Regions from separate parts of the Mesorhizobium sp. Cs1299R1N3 genome, predicted to be linked through region 1. Evidence: riboswitches for the same ligand, from Rfam matches in the RefSeq annotation. Region 1 holds a riboswitch; each other region holds the start of a gene.
What was found. A riboswitch is a leader RNA that binds a small molecule or an ion and turns the genes downstream of it on or off. The one in region 1 is predicted to bind cobalamin.
Positions count from the first base shown of each region.

Region 2: linked by a shared signal. The riboswitch ahead of O7B34_RS10025 (CbtB domain-containing protein) and the one ahead of O7B34_RS04410 (aromatic ring-hydroxylating oxygenase subunit alpha) in region 1 are both predicted to bind cobalamin.
Region 3: linked by a shared signal. The riboswitch ahead of O7B34_RS09795 (DUF1636 family protein) and the one ahead of O7B34_RS04410 (aromatic ring-hydroxylating oxygenase subunit alpha) in region 1 are both predicted to bind cobalamin.

Region 1 covers NZ_JAPYKQ010000001.1:954,265-959,620, forward strand. Annotated here, with positions in the region: gene O7B34_RS04390 (ABC transporter ATP-binding protein) at 1-120, shown strand, start outside; gene O7B34_RS04395 (DUF680 domain-containing protein) at 200-439, opposite strand; gene O7B34_RS04400 (DUF680 domain-containing protein) at 506-709, opposite strand; gene O7B34_RS04405 (DUF680 domain-containing protein) at 781-987, opposite strand; cobalamin riboswitch at 1,483-1,684, shown strand; gene O7B34_RS04410 (aromatic ring-hydroxylating oxygenase subunit alpha) at 1,800-3,047, shown strand; gene O7B34_RS04415 (hybrid-cluster NAD(P)-dependent oxidoreductase) at 3,113-4,213, shown strand; gene O7B34_RS04420 (PqqD family protein) at 4,355-4,786, shown strand; gene O7B34_RS04425 (serine kinase) at 4,820-5,356, shown strand, end outside.
Region 2 covers NZ_JAPYKQ010000003.1:306,867-312,222, reverse strand. Annotated here, with positions in the region: gene cobO (cob(I)yrinic acid a,c-diamide adenosyltransferase) at 1-538, opposite strand, end outside; gene cobU (bifunctional adenosylcobinamide kinase/adenosylcobinamide-phosphate guanylyltransferase) at 540-1,055, opposite strand; gene O7B34_RS10030 (CbtA family protein) at 1,048-1,851, opposite strand; gene O7B34_RS10025 (CbtB domain-containing protein) at 1,867-2,046, opposite strand; cobalamin riboswitch at 2,083-2,281, opposite strand; gene O7B34_RS10020 (aromatic ring-hydroxylating oxygenase subunit alpha) at 2,419-3,588, shown strand; gene O7B34_RS10015 (MFS transporter) at 3,593-4,792, opposite strand; gene O7B34_RS10010 (heparan-alpha-glucosaminide N-acetyltransferase) at 5,028-5,356, shown strand, end outside.
Region 3 covers NZ_JAPYKQ010000003.1:262,821-268,176, forward strand. Annotated here, with positions in the region: gene O7B34_RS09785 (cobaltochelatase subunit CobN) at 1-334, opposite strand, end outside; gene cobW (cobalamin biosynthesis protein CobW) at 354-1,391, opposite strand; gene O7B34_RS09795 (DUF1636 family protein) at 1,388-1,822, opposite strand; cobalamin riboswitch at 1,861-2,069, opposite strand; gene O7B34_RS09800 (winged helix-turn-helix domain-containing protein) at 2,099-3,298, opposite strand; gene O7B34_RS09805 (NADH-quinone oxidoreductase subunit A) at 3,634-3,999, shown strand; gene O7B34_RS09810 (NuoB/complex I 20 kDa subunit family protein) at 3,990-4,571, shown strand; gene O7B34_RS09815 (NADH-quinone oxidoreductase subunit C) at 4,576-5,178, shown strand; gene O7B34_RS09820 (NADH-quinone oxidoreductase subunit D) at 5,179-5,356, shown strand, end outside.

The sequences.
Region 1 (5,356 bases):
AATGTCGAGGTCAAGCGGGGCTCGACGCTGCGGCTGACCGCCAATGCCGCAGATCTTCATATCTTCGATGCGGATGGACGGTCGTTCGCCCTGCAGGAAGCGGAAGCAAAAGCCGCCTGAGACCACAAGCTGTCTCGACAACGCAAAAAGAGAGCGGCGGGTAAGCCCGCCGCTCTCTTTTGTATATCACCACGGCTGGTTAGTTGTTGCCGAAGAGGTTGCGGTCTGCGCCCTGAGGGGCGGACTTCTGTACGTCGCCCGACGAATTGAGCAGCTTGTAGACAGGCGATTCGCTCTTGCGGATCGAGCCCGTATGCGAGGTGTCGACGTTGACGGTCGCCAGCTTGTTGATGTCGGTGTCGCCAACGTTGTCGTTGCCGGCATAGGCGCTGCCAGCGGCAATCAGAAGAGCGGCGGCGGTAAGAACAATCTTTTTCATTTTGGTACTCCGATTTTTTCGAATTCAAGGGGCGGGCTGAGCGCGCCGTCCTTGCTTGAAGAGATGTTAGTTGTTGCCGAACAGGTTGCGATCGGCGCCGTGCTGGACGGGCTCCTGGCTGGCAGGAGCCGACTTGTCGACCGAAGCGGTGTACGAGTTGTCCACCGCGGCGGCAGGCTGGTTGGCACCGTTGGAGCCATAGCTGTCGCTGGCAAAAGCGCTGCCGGAAATGGCCAGAACGGCGGTGGCGGCAATAAGGATCTTGTTCATTTTAGACACTCCTGAATTTCTTGAATTCCACCGGATCGGCGGGCAAGCCCGCCGTCCGTGGGGACAGGCCGTTAGCGGCCGAAGAGGTTGCGATCGCTGCCCTGAGCAGGCGTCTGAGCAACAGGCTCCGACGTCTTGGTGGAGGTGGAAGCGGTGTACGAGCTGTCCACCGCGGCAGCAGGCTGGTTGGCGCCGTTCGAACCGTAATTGTCGCTCCCAGCGAAGGCGCTGCCGGAAACAGCCAGAAGGGCGGCGGCAGTGAGAATGATCTTTTTCATTTTTTGGTACTCCAGTATTTTTTCCGTCCGTCTAGCGGCGTGTCTTGGGATTAAATCGCGTCGTTCGGACAGCCCCGATGTGGGAGAGCACCCTTGCCGTTTCCAATCACGAAGTTGTTCAGCGTGGACCATGACTCCACCACTTGAAATTGTACCAGCGCCTTCCACATCTCTTATTTTCTCTTGTAATATCAAGTGATTATCTTAAAGCAGCACCTCGATCACCAACTGTGTCGGAGGCTCGGCGTTCACAGCGTCTTGCACGCACCGTCAACAGAAACGAACCGTTCGGTTCGATTTTAGTCCCTGCTAATAGTCACTTTTTGAAACTGTTAACCTATTTGCTGCCGGCAAAAGGGTCGATGACGGTGCCGGCGCGGCTTGGCGACAGAAGGCGATTCCCGCGGCTACAAGCCTCTCATGACGATCCAGCATGCGTGTCGCGCCGCATGGATGCGATGTCGCTTTCGTGCCGATGTCGCAAAGCCTGTCGTGGTTAGATCGGGCATCTCAGGTGCCGCTGCGTGACGACGGAGCGGAGAATTGGGAAGCCGGTCAGATTCCGGCGCTGCCCCCGCAACGGTGGTGGAGTTCAAGTCGCAACGGGAGACCACTGGGCGAAAGCCTGGGAAGGTGTCGCGATGGTCCGCAAGGACAACTCCAGAGCCCGGAAACCAGCCCGAGATCGCTAGAACTCGACTGATCGCGGTGGGCGGTCAAGAGGCGGATGGTGTTTGTCCGGCTTTTCGCCGATCTGCGCCCAGTCCTTCCTCAATCACCACCAGTTCAGTCCTTGAAACTGAGGACAGGACATGGACGCGCGCAACGACATGCTGAGGCTCTTGAACAGCCGCAGACAAGGCTTTTCGCTGGAACAGCCCTTTTACACCGACCCGGACTACTTCAAGCTGGACATGGAGTTGATCTGGTATCGCGACTGGCTGTTCATCGGCCATGATTGCGAATTGCCCAAGCCGGGCAGCTTCATCACCGTGCAGATCGGCGATTATCCGGTCGTGCTGGTGCGCGATCAGCAGGGCAAGATCAACGCCTTCCACAATTCCTGCCGCCATCGCGGCAGCCGCGTCTGCAACAGTGATAAGGGCACGGCCGCCAAACTGGTCTGTCCCTATCACCAATGGACCTACGAGCTCGACGGCCGGCTGCTGTTCGCCCGCCAGATGGCCGATGGGTTCGACAAGAGCCAGTACGGCCTGAAGCCCGTCGCCTGCGAAAGCGTTGGCGGCTACATCTTCATCTGTCTGGCCAGCGAGCCCGCCGATTTCGCGCCGATGCGGGCGATGATCGAGCCCTACCTTTTGCCGCACCGGCTGCGTGAGGCAAAAGTCGCCTTCGAGAGCACCATCATCGAGAAGGGGAACTGGAAGCTGGTCTGGGAAAACAACCGCGAATGCTATCATTGCGCCGGCAACCATCCCGAACTCTGCAAGACCTTCCCGGAAGCACCGACGGTGACCGGCGTGCAAGGCGCCGACAGCGATCCGGAGATGCTGGCGCACTGGGCGAAATGCGAAGCGGCCGGCCTGCCGAGCAAGTTCCGCATCGATCCGGCCGGCCAGTATCGCGCGACCCGCGCGCCGCTGCTGCGCGATGCCGTCAGCTACACGATGACGGGAAAGCGCGCGGTCGAGAGGAATCTTTCCGACAGCGTTTCAACCGACCGCATCGGTTCGTTGCTGCTTTACCACTATCCGACGACCTGGAACCACATCCTGGGCGACCACGCCGTCACCTTCCGGGTGCTGCCGATCAGCGCCACGGAAACGGCGGTGACAACCAAATGGCTGGTGCATAAGGATGCGGTCGAGGGCGTCGATTACGATCTCGCGGAACTCACCCATGTCTGGACCGAGACCAACGACCAGGATCGCCGCATCGTCGAGGAAAACGCCTTCGGCATCCTGTCGCCGGCCTACGAGCCAGGCCCCTATTCGGAGCTGCATGAGGGCGGCGTGATCCAGTTCGTCGAGTGGTACGCGTCCTTCATCGGGCCACGGCTTGCCGAAGGCGGCCGGCCGGCCCTGCGCAGCGTTGCCTAAGGCATATCGCCAAAGACGGCGGTTTTGGACATGCGCGGAACAAAGGGGACAAGAGGATGAATGCGATGACGGATCTCGGCCTCTATCGCCATCTCGACCAGATGGCGCCCTGGAACGACAGGCTGCAGGTGCTGGAAGTGACCGGCGTCACCGACGAGGCGCCCGACGTCAAGACCTTCACCTTCCGCTCCGACAACCAGACCTGGTTCCGCTACAAGCCGGGCCAGTTCGTGACGCTGGAATTGCCGACACCGGACGGGCCGCTGATGCGCACCTATACGCTGTCATCGTCACCGTCGCGGCCATTCTCGATCGCGGTGACAGTGAAGGCGCAGGTGGGCAGCATCGGCACACGCTGGATGTTCGATCACCTGGCGCCCGGCTCGCACGTCAAGGCCTATGGACCAAGCGGCGACTTTTCACTGCACGGCCATCCGGCGGCGAAATATCTGTTCATCTCGGCCGGTTCCGGCGTGACGCCGATGATGTCGATGCTGCGCTGGCTGAACGACTGCGCGCCATGGACCGATGTCGGCTTCGTCAACTGCGCGCGGCGCCCGGAAGAGATCATCTTCCGCAAGGAGCTGGAGCTGCTCGGCGGCCACATGCCGGGCGTGTCGCTCGGCTTCATGATCGAGGAACGGTCGAGCCGCGAGGGCTGGTATGGCCATATGGGCCGCATCGACGCTATCCGGCTGCCGCTGCTGGCGCCCGATTTCCGCGAACGCGAAATCTTCTGCTGCGGCCCCGATCCCTTCATGGGCGCCGTGCGCGGCATGCTCGAAGCCGCCGGCTTCGACATGGCAAAGTATCATCAGGAGAGCTTTGCCGCGCCGACCGTTGAGGAAATCCCGGTGCCATTCGCGGCGCCGGCGCAGGACGGTGTGGCTGTCCCCGTCGAAGCCGCAACGCCGATCCGCTTCGCGCTTTCGGACGTCGACGCCGACTGTGTCGCCGGCCAGACCGTGCTGCAGACAGCGCGTGCTTCGGGCGTGCGGATACCGGCTGCCTGCGAATTCGGCCTGTGCGGAACCTGCAAGGTGAAGAAAGTCTCCGGCAGCGTCGAGATGAGCCACAATGGCGGCATCCTCGATCACGAGATCGATGATGGCTTCATCCTGGCCTGCTGTTCAAAGCCACTGTCGGCACTGGAAATCGAGGCTTGATCCGCCCGGCCTTCGACTGATCCGGGAATGGTCCGCGCCTTGCCGGCGATGGTTACCTTGCCAAGGAAGACCCGAAAGTTTACAGCCGTTGTCGGTGGAAGCGGTCCTGCTAGCGGGCAGGAAATGCAGAGCGGGGCAACAATGATGCATGAATCCCATGCCTATGCGGTTGCGAGCCGGGATATCGTTTTCGAATCCTTCGATGGCGAAGCCGTGGTGCTCAACCTTGCCAATGGCAAATATTTCGGCTTCTCGGATTCCGGCAGCAAGGTGTGGCAAGCGCTTTCGTCCGGAGCGGACGCCCAGGCTCTGATCGGGCTGGCCGCAGGCGGCTCGACAATAGGCCAGGCCGAACTCGAACACTTCATATCGCAATTGCTCGAACTGGGTTTGCTGGTGCGTTCGGAGGCGACGGCGCAGCCACTGCCAGGCGAATTGCCAGCCGAGCTCGCCGCCACGAACGAACCGCTCAATGTGAGCATTCACGACGACCTCGCCGATCTGATCGTCGTCGATCCCATCCATGATGTCGAGGAACCTCTTGGCTGGCCGGCGGTCAAGCAGGCTTCCTGACGGGCCGGCCGCGGCCGTGGTGGAAGGCGCTTGATGCCGCGCGTCACGCTCGAAACCTTGCCCGACTACGCCCGGTATCTCATCGCCGCCGCTGAAGGCGCGGCCCCGCGCTATCCGACCACACGAAAGGTTCGCCTGCCCCGGCTGGAACTGACCGCGCATCTCGGCCACGGCGTGCTTGCCGATGCACTAAGCCATGCATTTGTCGAGGCCGGTCATGATCAGCCGGAACCGTCCATGTGCCGCATCTTCATCGCCCATCCCGGCATCGACGGCATCCCGGAGCCGGCGCGATGGGGCGATGCGCATTTCACCGAGCACGGTTTTGCCAGACGGCTCGCCGAAGCCGGGCTGCGCGGCCACTATTTCCACGACCTGGATTTCTGGCAGATCTACGATCCGCAACATTGCATTGGCGTGCAGTTGATGGCGTCGGCCGATGCCTTTCCGCCCTGGGAGCCGGGAGCACCGCTGCGCGCCTTCCTGCATTGGGAATACGCCGCGCGCGGCATGCGGCTGACCCATGCCGGCACGCTCGGCATCGAGGGCAAGGGCATCCTGCTCGCCGGC
Region 2 (5,356 bases), on a different contig from region 1:
CCGCAGCCTCGACCAGCGCTGGCTTGGCGTTGCGGCCGGTGACGACGACATGCAGGCCCTCGCGCCGGCCCTTCAGCGCCGCAACCACCTTGTCGAGATCGAGGTAGTCGTAGCGCAACGCAATGTTGAGCTCGTCGAGCACGACAAGGCTGATCGAGGGATCGTCGATCAATTCCAGTGCCTTGGCCCAGGCGGTCTCGGCAGCGGCGATATCGCGCTTCAGGTCCTGCGTCTCCCAGGTGAAACCCTCGCCCATTGCGTGCCAGACGACGCGGTCGCCGAAGGCGGCAAACGCATCCTTCTCGCCGGTGTGCCATTTGCCCTTGATGAATTGCACGACGCCGACGCGATTGCCGTAGCCGAGCATCCGCAGCGCCAGCCCGAAGGCGGCCGTGGTCTTGCCCTTGCCGGGACCGGTGTTGACGATCAGCAACCCCTTCTCGACCGTCTTGCTCGCAACCTCGGCGTCCTGCACGGCCTTGCGCTTGGCCATCTTGGCGCGATGGCGTTCTTCATCCTTGCCGTCGATGTCAGTCATTTCACTTCACCTTGAGCGGTAGCCCCGCCACCATCAGGAGCACCGTGTCGGCAACCGCGGCGACCCGCTGGTTGAGCCGGCCGGCGTCGTCGCGAAAACGCCGCGCCAGCGCATTGTCGGGCACGATGCCTTGCCCGACCTCGTTCGACACCACGAACCACGGTCCGCGCGGCCGCGACAGCACGTCGGCCAGCCGTCGGCACTCAGTCTCGACGTCGTGATCGGCCAGCATATGATTGGTCAGCCATAGCGTCAGGCAGTCGACAAGCACCGGCTGATCATCCGGCAAGGCCTCCAGCGCTTCGGCAAGGTCGAGCGGCGCGTCGATGGTCGACCAGCCCTCGCCGCGCCGGGAGCGGTGCAGTGCGATGCGCTCATGCATCTCGTCGTCATAGGCTTGCGCCGTGGCAATATAGGCCCATGACGAGGGCAATGCCGTCACCAGGGTTTCGGCGTGCGCGCTCTTGCCGGAGCGCGCACCACCGATGATGAAAGTCAGCTTGCCGCGATCAGGCAAAGCTGTCGCGCAAGCTGGTCGCCGTGCCGGTGAAGCGCCTGCGCACCACGCCCACGACCGCGCCGAGCACCAGCCAGAACACCAGATTGGTCACCGTCACCGCCACCACGAACTGATGGTGCAGGCCTTCCGGGATAGGCGTCTCGAAACTGTCGGGCTGCGGCGCGCCGACGACGTGCGGGGCGACGATCAGCAAGACGGCGAGGATGGTCAATGGCAGCGATCTGCGAAACACTATCAGGCCAAGGCCGATAGCCGTCGCCGCGGCCGTTGCCGTCCACCAGATCTGGCGCGCAAGCAGATCGGCCGCCGGCATTGCCGGCAGTTCCGGCTGCAGGCCGAGGCCTGGTGCCAGCGTGAACACGGCAAAGCCGGCCAGCCCCCAGAACACGCCCTGGCGCCAATTGCCGACGCCGCCGGCAAACTCGGAAACCGCGACCAGGACCAGCGCGAAGCCGATGCCGGTGACGATATTGGCAACCACGCTGAAGGCAAAACGCTCGACACCGTCGGCCGGCGCCCAACCCTCGTCTTCCTCCGCCGGTGCCGTGACTTCGGCGGGTGCTGGCGCGGCAGAACTCATCGCATTCCCAGCGGGCGCGACCGTGCTCACCGCATCGTTGCTCGCTGCTGGTGCAGCCGCGTGGTCATGGTGATGGCCGCCGCCGGCCTGTTCGTAGACTTCCGCCTTGAGGATCAGCGGCACTGTCGCATAGGCCTGCATGCAGGCGAGAACGACACCGGCCACGAGCCCCGCGATCGCCGCGACGAACACGACGTTGCGAAACAGATTCATGATGTCAGATCCTCGTTAGTGGCAGGGAAATGCCATCGAGTGGCGATAGTCGTGGGCGGCATTGTGGACCGCATCGATATGCGAGAAACCGACAAAGCCGACGACGAACATGCCGAGCAGCGCCGCGAGCGCGAGCTGCATGAAGCGCGACTGCGAGGAGACGGAGGCGCCGAGGGAGACGGAAGCGGTAGTCATGTCTTGTCCTTTCGCCCTCCACCCGAGGGCATCGAAGTCAGTTTCCTGTCGCCGGCAGGTCTCCTGGCTCGCGGATAAGCGCCCTTCCCCACCTTCCCGAAGGAAAACCTTCAGTGGCATATGGAGAGGACTACCGCACACAGTTGCGGGGGCAGCCACGGCATTGGACAGGAATTCCTGTCCGCACCGCATTCCCTCTTGGCTCCAAAAAGGAACCGACGACGTTGGTGACTATAGGGAAATTCGCCGCGCGCGGCAAACCAAATTCCGACAGTCGCCAGCGCAGGAGCGTCGTATCGGCAAGGCCGCTCCCCTCCTGATTGACAAACTTCATGGCCGGGTGTCGGCTGCCAACCTGACAGGAAGCCAGCCATGCAGCCTGATGCCAGCGGGCGCGAGCCCTATAGCGGCCTGACCCGAACCGAGCCGACCCTGCCCTCATCGGCCTATTGGGACCAGGAGAACTATCAGCGTGATCTCGACGCCATCTGGTACAGAAATTGGCTGCTCGTCTGCCGCGAGGCCGACCTTGCCCAGCCTTTGGCATTCCGCACCTTCCGCGTCGGTACGCAGGAAATCCTTGTGCTGCGCGACGACGCCGGCGAGTTGCGTGCCTTCCACAATACGTGCCGGCATCGCGGCTCGCAGCTTTGCCAGGAAAGCGAAGGACGCCTGAAGGCCCGGCTGATCACCTGCCCGTACCATGCCTGGTCGTATTCGCTGCGTGGCGATCTGGTGCGTGTACCGTCGAAATCGCTGCCCGACGGCTTCGACAAGGCCGACCACCCGCTTTATCGCGTTGCACTCTCGGTGTGGCGGGGCTTCGTCTTCGTCAATCTTGCTGAAGATGCCGCCTGCTCAGCGCAGTCATCCTTCGACCCGGCCTCCGGCGACCTCGGCAACTGGCCGCTGGACACGCTGGTGTCAGGCCATGTGCTGCGCAAGGTGATGAACTGCAACTGGAAGATTTTCTGGGAAAACTTCAACGAGTGCCTGCACTGCCCGGGCGTCCACAAGGACCTGTCGCGGCTGGTGCCGATCTATGGCCGCGGCCTGATGAGCCGGCATGACGATCCCGAATGGACGCGCCATGCCGACAATGATGCGCCGGAATTCTCCGGCGGCCTGCGCGCCGGGGCTGAAACATGGTCGCGTGATGGGCAGACGCATGGGCCGGTTTTCCCCGGCTTGACGCAGGCGGAACGCACCGCCGGCCAGACCTATGCCACCAGCCTGCCCTCGATGTTCATCGTCGGCCATGTCGACTATGTCAGGACCGTGCGGCTGGTGCCGCTCGGTCCCGAACAGACCGAATTGACCGCCGAATGGCTGTTCGCGCCCGAGGCGCTCGCCGCCACCGATATCGACAACATCGTCGCCTTCGGCACACAGGTGCTGGAGGAGGATGCCGCGATCTGCGAGGTCAACCAGAAGGGCCTGCGCTCGATGCGCCATACAGCCGGCGTGCTGATGCCGGAGGAGTACGATTTGCACCGCTTCCACAATTGGGTGCGCGAGCGCCATACTGAGCTTTCGCTCTGATTTTTTAGAGGGATTTAGGCAGGTAGCGCCAGGTCATGAAGCCGCAAAACGCCGCCAGCAGGCCGAGCGTGACGAACACCGATCCCAATCCGAAGAAGGCCAGCACTACCGAATAGACAAGCGGCGGCGTCAATTCGGAAAAGTCGAGATAGGTGCGGTAGACCGCCGCCATCTGCGCGCGTTCATAGGAGCGCACCGAGCGCATGAAGGCGGTCGAGCCCAGCGCGTCGAGCGCGATGGTGAAGAAGGCGCCGCACAACAGGAAGGTGCCGGTCAGCAACGGCTCTGCCGCTCCGACCGTGCCCGCCGCCAGCAGCGACGCCGACATCGCGAAATAGGCAAACGTCATGGTGCGTCTGCCGCCAAAGCGTTTTCCTGCCTTGCCCCAGAAGATCGCCATGAACAGCAGCGCATTGCCGGCCGAGACCAGCAGGCCGCCTGCCAGTTCACCCTCGCCGGTGATCACCATGAACAGCGGTCCATAGACGAAGAACGTCGTCCAGAAGCAGGACCGGCCGAAGGCGATCAGCCAGGCGAGCCTGAGCCTTGGCTGCGCCACGAAGCGGCCGATGTTGGCGAGCGGATTTGCCGGCCGCGTCTTGCCCGGGCGGATCGACGGGTTGTCGCCCAGCCGGTAGGTCCAGAACAGCGCCAGCAAAGCCATGGCGAAAACCGCCACCGCGCCATGCGCGGCATAGATGCCGAAATGCGCATAAAGGAAAATGCCAAGCGTCGGCCCGCCCGTCCAGGCAACCATCGACCACGCCATGCGCAGCGATTCGGCCTGCATGAAGTCGGTCTTGCGGATGTGGTCCATGATGTAGAGGTTGAGCGTGATCGACAGCGCACTGGCACCCATCACCCGGCACAGCATCCCGGCCAATTGTCCGGCGAGCGTATGGGTGACGAAGAACAGCGAGCCGATGGCGAGCAGGCAGGCGCCTGCCGTGTAGACCCAGCGCCGCGCGAAGCGGCGGATCAGCATCGGCATGAACAAGGTCACCGACAGGCCGAGCATGGATACGACGGTATAGAGGATCGAGACGATCTGCTCGTTGTGGAGGATCTCGTAGGCCTGGATCGGGATGACGCTCGACACCATGGCGCGGGCGAAGGACTCGACCGCGTAGAGCGAGGCGAAGGTGCGCGCATCCGCGGCCTTGAGGGCCGGAAGCCAGATCGGATGGCGCACATGCGTGGACATTGCTTCCCCAAAGCAGAATCGCGGCGTCAAATCTGCCGTGGACATTTCATGCCCATTAAGAGGAAACCGACGCACAGCCGGCGAAAAGCGAAGCCGGTCAAAGGCTTTCCCGCGCTGGCCCAATTCGGCGGCTGGCGCGGGCTCCGCCGCGCGGTCAGGCCAAGGCGACCGGTCTTCTTCTATCCAGTGCAACCGTGATAGTCGTCTTGGAGGGGCTGAATCAGATCGCGAGACCATGAGCATCCACACGCCGACCGCACCCGTTCCGGAGCCATCGAAGCGCATCGTTGCCATCGATATTTTGCGCGGCATCGCGCTGATCGCGATGGCAAGCTACCATTTCACCTGGGACCTGGAATTCTTCGGTTACACCGACCCCGGTCTCACCGCCTTCGGCTGGTGGAAGATCTACGCCCGCTGCATCGCCTCGACCTTTCTGTTCCTGGTCGGCGTCAGCCTCTATCTCGCCCATGGCCGGCAAATCCGCTGGAACTCCTTCTGGAAGCGGTTCGCCATGGTTGCAGGTGCTGCGATCGCCATCTCGGTCGTCACCCGCATCGCAAC
Region 3 (5,356 bases), on a different contig from region 1:
CCAGCTTTATGCCGCGCTCGCGGGCGATTGCCGCGAGCTGGTCGCAGCCATAGCGCCACCAGTCGTAGCCGCCGAGGATGCGCACCATGATGACCTTGGCATGGCGGGCGACGCTGTCGATCCAGAGATCGACGGACATGGGATGGCGCAGGTCGCGCAGTGCGGCGAGCCGCATCGACGGCAAGCGATCGGCGTCGGCCTTCCATGCCGCCGCCAGCCCGGCGAGATCGCTGTCGGTGAAGGACAAGGCCACGATATCCGCCGGCACCTGCCGGAGGTCGACAGGCTCGGCGAGATCGTCGAGCGAGGCGGAGTTCGTGGTGAGGATGTGCATCGCGGCCCGTGCCTGAAAATCAGCCGGCGAGGATACGTTCGATCGCCGGACGGTTCAGCCCCTTGAGGCCAATGACGACGAGGCGCGAGCGGCGGTCGTCCCCGGCGGTCCAGGCCCGGTCGTAGTAATGATTGACGCGCGGGCCGACGGCCTGCAGCAGGAGCCGCATCGGCTTGCCACCAACCTCGACGAAGCCTTTCACCCGCAGCACGTTTTCCTGTTCGGCGGCGGCGGCGACGCGTCTTGCCAGTTCGTCCGGATTGGCGATCGAGGGCATGTCGACGATGAACGAGTCGAAGTCGTCATGCTCGTGGTCGAATGCGCCGTCGTGATGGGATTTGCGGTTCTCGATGTCGTCCTCGACGGCGAGACCAAGCCCGAGCAGCACCGAGGGATCGACCTTGCCGTGAGACGTCGGCACGATCTTCACGGCGCGTGCGGAGTGTTCGTTGACGATGGCGTTGGCGCGGGCCGAACCGGCGGCGTCCATCAGGTCGCTCTTCGACAGGATGATCAGATCGGCGCAGGCGATCTGGTCCTCGAACACCTCCTCGACCGGATCATCATGGTCGAGGCTTTCATCCCCGGCGCGCTGCGCCTGCAGGGCGTCCATGTCGTTGGCGACGCGACCTTCGGCAAGTGCGGGACCATCGACCACGGCGATGACGCCATCGACGGTCACGCGGCTCTTCACCGTCGGCCACTGGAAGGCCTGGACCAGCGGCTTGGGCAAAGCGAGGCCCGAGGTTTCGATCAGGATATGGTCAACCTTCGGCGTCAGCGACAGGATCTGGTCGAGCGCCGGCACGAAATCGTCGGCGACGGTGCAGCAGATGCAGCCATTGGCCAGCTCGACGATGTTTTCCGCTGGGCAGGTGTCGATACCGCAGCCCTTGAGGATCTCGCCGTCGATGCCGATGTCACCGAACTCGTTGACAATGATCGCGATACGCTTGCCGCCGGCGTTTTCCAGGAGATGGCGGACCAGAGTCGTCTTGCCGGCGCCGAGGAAACCGGTGACGACGGTGCAGGGAACACGGGAAACGGATGCGGTCATATCAAGTCTTTCAGCATGTCGAGGGGAGGGATGCGGGCCACGAGGCCGCGCTTGAGGCTATCGGGCCGGCCTCGCCAGGGAATGAGGCCGTCGCTGGAGGTGGCGAAGAGTTTCGCGCCGGTGACGAGATCGGCGCCGCTGGTCGTGGTCAGATCGCCGAAGACATAGCTCCAGCACCCGTCACGCAGGATCGCGGCGCTCAGTCGGCGTTTGCAATTGCCGAGGCATTCGACGGTGCGGATGCGGATGTTGTCGCCCGAGGCGGCCTGGCGCGTATCTTCGGCCAAAAGTTCGCCGGCCCGAGGGTGGGCGTCGGAGCCGGTCTCGTCGCGACAGGAGGCGCAGACGATGACAGTGATGCCGGCCAGGGAATCATCCCCGCCGGACGAAATGTCCGTTGTTTCAGCCGAAAAACTGCTGTCGCGATCCAAATCAGGCTCCTTGCCCGGAAAACCCGCCGGGCGATCGGATACTTGCATTCCAGACGGCAGGTCTCCTGGCTCGCGGGTCATCGCCTTTGGGTAGCCGCCTTCCCGGGACAATCCCAGTGGCTTTCGGCCTTGGCTCTTCGCTCACAGTTGCGGGGACAGCCGCGGATTTGGGATTTTTCAATCCCGCACCGCATTCCCTCTTGGCTCCTCCCTTTGCCGAGAGGAGACCGTCTGGATCCGATTTAGGCTCTTGCGGGCAGCGGTGTCAACGCGAGCTTACGACACCGTGATGTCGGACAGCGCCGGGCCCAGATCGCCGGCAGGCGTCACTTCGATGCGTTCGAGGCCAAGCCAGTCCTGCATCTGCTTCAATTCCTCGAAGAGCTGAGCGGCGGTTCCGGGCGGTGCGCAGGCCTCGGCGTAAGCGGCATGGACACGCAGGACACTTGCCGGCCGGTCTGCCTTGAGGTCGACGCGCGCAACGATCCTGTCGCCGAGCAGGAAGGGCAGGACGTAATAGCCGTATTGGCGCTTGTCGGCCGGCGTGTAGATCTCGATCCGGTAGTGAAAATTGAACAGCCGCTCTGAGCGCGAGCGCTCGAAGACAACGGGGTCGAACGGCGCCAGCAGGGCGCGGGCCTCGATCTTGCGTGGCAAACGCGCGTCTCTATAGAGGTAAGCCGGCTTGTCCCAGCCCTCGACGCGAACAGGCAGCAGTTCGCCGAGTTCGACCAGTTCCTCCAGCCGGCCTTTCATGTCGGCGGGGGAGAGTCGAAAATAGTCGCGCAGGTCGCCTGATGTCGCGATGCCGTGGGCGCGGGCGGAGATGCGCAGCAATTCACGATGCGCGTCTTCAGTTGCGGGCACCGGCGTATCGAGGATCGCCTGCGGCAGCACCCGCTCCGGCAGGTCGTAGAAGCGCTCGAAGCCGCGCCGGTGCGCCGTGGTGATGCGCCCGGCCCAGAACAGCCATTCGAAGGCGTGCTTGGCGTGGCTCCAGCCCCACCAGCCGCCGGAGCCTTTCTGGCCCTCCAGCGCGGAAGCGGCGACCGGGCCGCGTGCGACGACCTCGCGGTAGATCTTTTCTATATAGGCGGCGTGCTCGCGGCCCCATTTGGCCAGCCCCAGATACATTTCATCGCCTTGCTCGGCGCGCAGCATGCGCCAGCGCATCAGCGGGTAGGTCTCGACCGGCAGGAACGAGGCCTCATGCGCCCAGTATTCGAAGACCGTGCGCTTGCGGGTCACGGCGGCGTTGTCGAGCAAAGCGAGGGGATAGGGGCCAAGACGCGAATAGAGCGGCATGTAGTGGGCGCGAACCACCGCACTGACGGAATCGATCTGCAGCAGGCCGGTGCGGGACAGAACGCGGGCGAAGTGGCGGCGGTCGGGCGTACCGGCGGGGCGGGGATCGAGAAACCCTTGAGCGGCGAGCGCGATGCGCCGGGCGGCGGCAAGCGAGATCTTTTCCTTCATGCGGATGCGTCTCTGATGGACCTGTCTGGCGTCATTGCGAGGCGTGATTCCAGCCCATGCTAGCAGGGTTTTGGCGGCAACCCTGTCAGGAGAGAAAAGTGGAGTAAATGGCGAAGGAAATCAAACAGGAGCGTATGGGACCAGTTTCTCCCGGATTGCCGTCCAGCTCGGTGTTTTGAACAAGGTTTGACTTGCTTCGCTGGAAGTGCTGCGCTAACCCTCGCCGCGTTGCAGCATAGGCTCCTTAAAACGGTTCAGCGGTTAAACTGTCACGCTTCCGCATTAAGGTCCGGTGCTGTAATCAACGTGGATTGGCGCCAACGGAAAGCCGCTGCATGAACGCACTCCTCAGTTCGTACCTGCCCATCGTCCTATTTATCGGCGTGGCGCTGGTGGTCGGTCTGGCGCTGCTGGCCGCGCCCTTCCTGGTAGCCTACCGCAACCCGGATCCCGAGAAGCTGTCCGCCTATGAATGCGGATTCAACTCGTTCGACGATGCCCGCATGAAATTCGACATCCGCTTCTACCTGGTGTCGATCCTGTTCATCATCTTCGACCTGGAAGTAGCCTTCCTCTTCCCCTGGGCGGTGTCCTTCTCGAAGATTGGCATGCTCGGTTTCTGGTCAATGATGGTGTTTTTGGCAGTGCTGACCATCGGCTTTGCCTATGAATGGAAAAAAGGAGCGCTGGAATGGGATTGAACGACAGTTCAGGCACCCTCGTCGCGCCGAAGCCCAAGGGTATCATCGATCCCAACACCGGCAAGCCGGTGGGGGAGGACGATCCCTTCTTCCTCGAAATCAACAACGAGCTTGCCGACAAGGGTTTTCTGGTCACCTCGACCGAGGCGCTGATCACCTGGGCGCGCAGCGGTTCGCTGATGTTCATGACCTTCGGTCTGGCGTGCTGCGCGGTCGAGATGATCCACACCTCGATGCCGCGCTACGATTCGGAGCGCTTCGGTGTCGCGCCGCGCGCGTCTCCGCGCCAGTCAGACATCATGATCGTGGCCGGCACGCTGACCAACAAGATGGCGCCGGCGTTGCGCAAGGTCTACGACCAGATGCCGGAGCCGCGCTACGTCATCTCGATGGGCTCTTGCGCCAATGGCGGCGGCTACTACCACTATTCCTATTCGGTGGTGCGCGGCTGCGACCGGGTCGTGCCGGTCGACATCTATGTGCCCGGCTGCCCGCCGAGCGCCGAAGCCCTGCTCTACGGCATTCTTCTGCTGCAGAAGAAGATCCGCCGCACCGGCACGATAGAACGGTAAATCCATGGCCGCATCCCTTAGCGAACTGTCGACCTATCTCGGCGAGAAGCTGATCGGCCGCGTCAATGACGCGGTGCTCGCCTATGGCGAGCTCTCCATCAATGTCGAGCCGCGCGATCTGGTCGAAGTGATGACCTTCCTGCGCGACGATGCGCGCTGCCAGTTCATCTCGATCATCGATGTCTGCGGCGCCGACTATCCGTCGCGGGCCAAGCGCTTCGACGTCGTCTACCATCTGCTGTCGCCGAAACAGAATGTCCGCATCCGGGTCAAGGTGCAGGCCGACGAAGAGACGATGGTGCCGTCGATCACCGGCGTTTATCCAGGCGCCGACTGGTTCGAGCGCGAGACCTACGATCTCTATGGCGTGCTGTTCTCAGGCCACCCCGACCTGCGCCGCCTGCTGACCGATTACGGGTTCGAAGGCCATCCGCTGCGCAAGGATTTCCCGCTGACCGGTTTCGTCGAAGTGCGCTACGACGACGAGGCCAAGCGCGTGATCTATGAGCCGGTCGAGCTCAAGCAGGAATTCCGCAATTTCGATTTTCTTTCCCCGTGGGAAGGCACCGACTATGTGCTGCCCGGGGATGAGAAGGCAAAGCAGTAAATGGCTGAAACCTCCGTCCGCAATTTCAACATCAATTTCGGCCCTCAACACCCTGCGGCGCATGGTGTTTTGAGGTTGGTTCTCGAACTCGACGGCGAAGTCGTCGACCGCGTCGATCCGCATATCGGCCTGCTGCATCGTGGTACGGAAAAGCTGATCGAGGCCAAGACCTATCTGC